Linked DNA regions of Paenarthrobacter nicotinovorans. Each later gene encodes a partner of the first gene's protein in a complex. Links are inferred from orthologs where the notes say so. Each region holds a gene or a part of one and is shown on either strand. Other genes may lie near its edges.

What was found.
Region 2: the proteins of tig (region 1) and rpsG are in contact, whole or in part, in a crystal structure (PDB 3GTY), measured with the Thermotoga maritima proteins. The link is inferred for Paenarthrobacter nicotinovorans from one-to-one orthologs. Residues at the interface, in WP_004081061.1 of Thermotoga maritima: Glu122, Val124, Val129, Leu130, Tyr133, Glu188, Gly259, Ile262, Tyr263, Glu266, Ser270, Glu273, Gln274, Glu277, Arg308, Gln311, Ile312, Ser315, Tyr316, Glu325, Arg329, Arg336, Leu363, Phe366, Trp367, Arg373, Leu377, Arg381, Leu384, Glu387; in WP_004081843.1 of Thermotoga maritima: Lys34, Lys52, Lys55, Glu59, Arg62, Gln63, Glu66, Asn67, Lys69, Val71, Arg95, Ala109, Lys110, Lys111, Gly112, Arg113, Pro114, Glu117, Glu121, Ile124, Ala125, Tyr127, Asn128, Asn129, Thr130, Gly131, Lys135, Asp139, Arg142, Met143.

The regions. Positions count from the first base shown.
Region 1 is NZ_CP089293.1:2,431,850-2,435,081, forward strand. Bases 257-3,170 are described here. They hold tig (trigger factor), read right to left. Parts: upstream 2,448-3,170; coding sequence 1,065-2,447; downstream 257-1,064. Other genes in these bases: JMY29_RS11315 (ATP-dependent Clp protease proteolytic subunit), read right to left, coding at 257-844; JMY29_RS11335 (Fpg/Nei family DNA glycosylase), read right to left, coding at 2,856-3,170. Also shown: JMY29_RS11310 (ATP-dependent Clp protease proteolytic subunit), read right to left, coding at 1-192; more of JMY29_RS11315, read right to left, coding at 233-256; more of JMY29_RS11335, read right to left, coding at 3,171-3,232. UniProt on the Bacillus subtilis protein: Involved in protein export. Acts as a chaperone by maintaining the newly synthesized protein in an open conformation. Functions as a peptidyl-prolyl cis-trans isomerase.
Region 2 is NZ_CP089293.1:3,057,120-3,060,123, reverse strand. What follows is about bases 1-2,686. They hold rpsG (30S ribosomal protein S7), read left to right. Parts: upstream 1-951; coding sequence 952-1,422; downstream 1,423-2,686. Other genes in these bases: fusA (elongation factor G), read left to right, coding at 1,492-2,686; rpsL (30S ribosomal protein S12), read left to right, coding at 576-950; JMY29_RS14245 (DNA-directed RNA polymerase subunit beta'), read left to right, coding at 1-162. Also shown: more of fusA, read left to right, coding at 2,687-3,004.

The DNA.
Region 1 (3,232 bases):
CAGCAGCTGGGCCATGATGTCATCGGCAGATGCGTCGTCAACCTGCACGCCGAGGAAGATGATGCGGTCCTCGAACAGCTTGGTGTACGGATCCTGGCGCTTGAAGCCGTAGGGCGTGCGCTCTTCGAACTGGGGCAGGACGTAGCGGCTGGACGGGAGGTTACCGGCAGACCATCCGAAGTTGTAGTTCATGTTCTTACTCCTGGGGTTTCAGTGGTTCTTTGGTGCCGGATTAGTTTTCGGAGTTCGACTGGTTGGCCGTACCGCCGCCACCGGCCACAGAACCGGCGTGCGCCGAAATCTTGTCGAAGAAGCCGTATTCCAATGCCTCTGCGGCCGTAAACCACTTGTCGCGGTCGTTGTCCTTGAGGATGGTCTCCACGGTCTGTCCGGTCTGCTCGGCCGTAAGCTCCGCCATGACCTTCTTCATGTGCAGGATCAGTTCCGCCTGGATCTTGATGTCCGAGGCCGTCCCGCCGATGCCGCCGGAAGGCTGGTGCATCAGGATGCGGGCGTTGGGGGTTGCGTAACGCTTGCCCTTGGTTCCAGAGGAAAGGAGGAACTGGCCCATGGAAGCTGCCAGGCCGGTGGCCACGGTGACAACATCGTTCGGAATGAACTGCATGGTGTCGTAGATGGCCATACCGGCCGTCACGGAACCACCCGGCGAGTTGATGTACAGGTAGATGTCCTTCTCCGGGTCTTCGGCCGAGAGAAGGAGGAGCTGGGAGCAAATGGCGTTGGCGTTCTCGTCACGCACTTCAGAGCCGAGCCAGATAATGCGCTCTTTCAGCAGGCGGTTGTAGATGTAGTTGTCCTGGGCTGCGGGATCGACAGTTGCCATCCGGGGAGCCTCTGATTGCTGTGACATAAGTACTTACCTCTCGCTGGTGCCAGTGACCTCACTGAACTTCACTACTTGGACACTAACCGTTTTCCGGGGTGATTTGTTCGCCGGAATCGCGCTGTTCGCTGACGGCGCACGTTTGCCTTCAGCGCCACTGTTCGGCCTTAAAGAAAACCGACCCCGGATCAACTGATCCGGGGTCGGCCTGCGTCGCGAATTAGAACTTCACTGCTGCGGGGTCGTCGCTGGCAGGAGCGTCTGCTTCTTCCGAAGCTTCAACAGCAGCAGCTTCTTCGGCTGCGGCTTCTCCGGCGGGGCGGACGAAGTCCGTCAGGTCAACCTTGTTGCCTTCGGTGTCGACTACCTCGGCCTGGCCCAGTACAACGGCCAGAGCCTTGCGGCGGCGAACCTCGGAAACCATCATGGGAACCTGGCCGCTCTGATCAATGATCTGGGCGAACTGGTTGGGGTCCATGCCGTACTGGCTTGCCGTGGTGACGATGTAGTCGATCAGCTCGTTCTGGCTGACTTCAACTTCTTCCTTGTCGGCAATGGCGTCGAGGATGATTTCGTTCTGGAAGGCGCGCTCGGTATTGGCCTTGACCTCGGCGCGGTGCTCCTCGGTGTCGTGGTCACCTTCGCCGTGGGCGTTCTCCGGGTTGAAGTGGGCCTCGATCTGCTCTTCGACTACAGAGTCCGGAACCGGAACCTCAACGAGCTCAACGAGCTTGTCCAAGACCTTGTCGCGGGCCTCGACGCCCTGCTCCACAACCTTGGAATCGGCTGCCTGCTTGGCGAGGTCCTCGCGGAGCTCTGTAAGGGTGTCGAACTCGGAAGCGAGCTGGGCAAAGTCGTCGTCGGCCTCGGGAAGCTCGCGCTCCTTGACGGCCTTGACAACGACCTTCACCTGGGCAGCTTCGCCGGCGTGGTCGCCGCCAACAAGCGTGGTGTCGAAGATGGCTTCTTCGTCGGCGGACAGACCGGTAACGGCTTCGTCCAGGCCTTCGAGCATGGTGCCGGCGCCTACCTGGTAGGACAGGCCGGCAGCGGAATCGATCTCTTCGCCGTCAATGGTGGCGGTGATGTCGATGGTGAGGAAGTCATCGTTCTTGGCAGGGCGCTCAACGGTCTTCAGCGTGCCGAAGCGGCCGCGCAGTTCGTCGAGGGACTTGTCAACGTCGGCGTCGGAGGACTCAGCAGCAGCAACCTCAACCTTGATGCCGGCGTAGTCCGGCAGTTCGATCTCGGGGCGGACATCGATCTCCACCTGGAACTTGAGCTCGCCGTCGGTTGCGGACGGATCCGGAACCTCGGTGATTTCAACCTCAGGACGGCTCAGCGGGCGGACGCCGGTTTCCTGGACTGCAGCCTGGTACCAGCCGTTGAGGCCATCGTTGATGGCCGTCTCCAGGACGTAGCCTCGGCCGACACGCTGGTCGATGAGCTTGGAGGGAACTTTGCCCTTGCGGAATCCGGGAACCTGGATCTGCGAAGCAACGGTCTTGTACGCGGCATCGATGCTCGGCTTCAGTTCCTCAAAGGGAACCTCAACGTTGAGCTTGACCCGCGTTGCGGTGAGGTTCTCGACAGCGCTCTTCACAGTCTAAGTACTCCTGATTTTGTGGGTATGGGGTTCTGTCGTGTCCCGGAATCGGACACAAAACACAGAGTCGGGGTGACAGGATTTGAACCTGCGACTTCCTGCTCCCAAAGCAGGCGCTCTAGCCAAGCTGAGCTACACCCCGAACGCACAGGACAGTCTACGGGCAAGCGGGCCGGGAATGCACATTTGACACCGCCGCCGGAATTAGGTTTAGTTGTACCCGGCTTCAACAGCCACCGGGAAGTTGTCCTCGAGCAGGATATTCCTCCTGGGGACGTAGCTTAATGGTAAAGCCTCAGTCTTCCAAACTGATTACGCGGGTTCGATTCCCGTCGTCCCCTCCAGGCAAAGCGCCCCCGATCCACGGATCGGGGGCGCTTTTTTCTGTCCGGATCCGGCAGAAACCTAGACCTGGCAGCCGGGGCACCAATAGAGTTTGCGGGCACCGATTTCCGTCACACCCACCAGCGTCCCGCAAGCGCGGCAGGGCATTCCCTCGCGCTTATAGACAAAGTGGGCATCGGCGTCGGGCGCCAAGACGCCGCCGCCGGTCCAGAGTGACGGGGGTGTCGTAACAATCCGGCCATCGCGGACGCCGTCGGACATGGTTGCCACTGTGTCGTCCCACAGCCGGCCTGCGGTCTCGACATCAATACTTGTTCCGGGCGTCCATGGGTCCACCGCCTGCCGGAACAGCACTTCGGCGCGGTAGATGTTCCCGACCCCGGCCAACACGGACTGGTCCATCAGCAGCAGTGCTACAGCGGTCTTGCGCCGGCGCA
Region 2 (3,004 bases), 630 kb from region 1 along the record:
ACAGAGGTCACTGTGGAGCCGACGGAAGAAGCAAAGGCAAGCCTGTTCACGGGCCCCAGCGCTTTCACCGACTTCTCCTATGACGCCCTGGGTGGCGACGGCGCTCCCGAGTTCCACGCCATCCCGCTGGATGACTACGATCTCGGCAACGACTTCCGCTAGAAGTGGCAGTCGGCGTTATGACGGTCAGGCCCCGCACTTTCGAGTGCGGGGCCTGGCCCGTTAACGTCGCTTTTCCCCGGGTACCCGGGGGAGCGGGGCGACGACGGCGGCAGTCACCTGCCGCCGTCGCCCTCCATACACCCGATTAAGGCTCCAGATCAAGCCGTGCTAGACTTTCTGTAATTGTTCTGTGTGGCAGTGGATGAAGGCCGCCGCAGCATCATTTTGGTTTTGTTCTCATGGTGCTGGGTGGAGCCTGTTTCCGGGTTGCGGGCAACATGCGCAACGAATGCCGCACTTTTGCACGCCTACCGGAGTTTCGGCCGGCTGCACGAGCAACGCCAAAGTTCCCACGTTTACACCGGCTGGCGCCTGTGTGTGGGGGCAGAGATCAAACAACGGAGAACACGAAAGTGCCTACGATTAACCAGCTGGTCCGCAAGGGCCGCACGCCGAAGGTCTCCAAGACCAAGGCTCCCGCGCTGAAGGGCAGCCCGATGCGTCGCGGTGTTTGCACCCGCGTTTACACCACCACCCCCAAGAAGCCGAACTCGGCTCTCCGTAAGGTGGCACGTGTGCGCCTCAACGGTGGCGTGGAAGTTACCGCTTACATCCCCGGTGTTGGCCACAACCTCCAGGAGCACTCCATCGTGCTCGTCCGTGGTGGTCGTGTGAAGGACCTTCCGGGTGTCCGCTACAAGATCGTCCGCGGCGCACTCGACACCCAGGGTGTCAAGAACCGCAAGCAGGCCCGCAGCCGTTACGGCGCAAAGATGGAGAAGAAGTAATATGCCTCGCAAGGGTCCGGCCCCGAAGCGGCCGCTAGTTTCCGATCCCGTTTACGGCTCCCCGTTGGTCACTCAGCTGATCAACAAGGTTCTGGTTGACGGCAAGAAGTCCACCGCAGAGCGCATCGTTTACGGCGCACTCGAAGGTGCACGTGCCAAGTCCGGCGGCGACCCCGTTGCCGCTCTCAAGAAGGCCATGGACAACGTCAAGCCTTCCCTCGAGGTGCGTTCACGCCGCGTTGGTGGCGCCACCTACCAGGTTCCGGTTGAGGTCAAGCCGGGCCGCTCCACCGCCCTCGCTCTGCGTTGGCTCGTGGGCTACTCCAAGGCCCGCCGGGAGAAGACCATGACCGAGCGCCTCCAGAACGAAATCCTGGATGCCTCCAACGGTCTCGGTGCCGCTGTCAAGCGTCGCGAAGACACCCACAAGATGGCCGAGTCGAACAAGGCCTTCGCACACTACCGCTGGTAAAACTTCCCGAACGCCGCCGGCTCCACCGAGCCGGCGGCGGACGTGTAGTCCATCCGAAAGGGAGACCCCGTGGCACAGGACGTGCTTACCGACCTTAACAAGGTCCGCAATATCGGCATCATGGCCCACATCGATGCCGGCAAGACCACCACTACCGAGCGCATCCTGTTCTACACGGGTGTGAACCACAAGATCGGCGAGACGCACGACGGCGCCTCGACGACTGACTGGATGGAACAGGAAAAGGAACGCGGCATCACCATCACGTCTGCCGCCGTGACTTGCTTCTGGAACCAGAACCAGATCAACATCATCGATACCCCGGGCCACGTGGACTTCACGGTCGAGGTTGAGCGCTCCCTGCGTGTCCTCGACGGCGCAGTCGCAGTGTTCGACGGCAAGGAAGGCGTGGAGCCGCAGTCCGAGACTGTTTGGCGCCAGGCTGACAAGTACAACGTTCCGCGTATCTGCTTCGTCAACAAGATGGACAAGCTGGGTGCCGACTTCTACTTCACCGTAGACACCATCATTTCCCGCCTTGGTGCCAAGCCGCTGGTCATGCAGCTGCCGATCGGTGCCGAGAACGACTTCATCGGTGTGGTTGACCTCCTCGAAATGCGCGCCCTGGTTTGGCCTGGCGACGCAAAGGGTGACGTCACCATGGGCGCTTCTTACGAAGTGCAGGAAATCCCGGCGGACCTCCAGGCCAAGGCCGAAGAGTACCGCGCACAGCTCGTTGAGACTGTGGCCGAGGCTTCCGAAGAACTCATGGAGAAGTACCTCGAAGGTGAAGAACTCACCCTTGAGGAACTCAAGGCCGGCATCCGCAAGATGACCATCAACTCCGAGCTCTACCCCGTGTTCTGTGGCTCTGCCTTCAAGAACCGCGGTGTACAGCCGATGCTTGACGCTGTTGTCGACTACCTGCCGAACCCGCTCGACGTCCCGCCGATGATCGGTCACGATCCCCGCGACGAAGAGAAGGAACTGACCCGCAAGCCGTCTGCAGACGAGCCGTTCTCGGCCCTCGCCTTCAAGATTGCTGCGCACCCGTTCTTCGGCCAGCTGACCTTCGTCCGCGTGTACTCCGGTCACGTTGAGGCCGGCGCCCAGGTGGTTAACTCCACCAAGGGTAAGAAGGAACGTATCGGCAAGCTGTTCCAGATGCACGCCAACAAGGAAATGCCTGTTGAAGGCGCTACCGCGGGCCACATCTACGCAGCCATCGGTCTGAAGGACACCACCACGGGTGACACCCTGTGTGATGCCAACAACCAGATCGTCCTCGAGTCCATGAGCTTCCCGGAGCCCGTGATCTCGGTTGCCATCGAGCCCAACACCAAGGGTGACCAGGAGAAGCTCTCCACGGCCATCCAGAAGCTCTCCGCCGAGGACCCGACCTTCCAGGTCTCCCTCAACGAAGACACGGGCCAGACCATCATCGCCGGCATGGGCGAGCTCCACCTGGACATCCTGGTGGACCGCATGCGCCGCGAATTCAAGGTCGAGGCAAACGTCGGCAAGCCGCAGGTTGCTTACCGCGAAACCATCAAGCGCGCAGTCGAGCGTCATGACTACACGC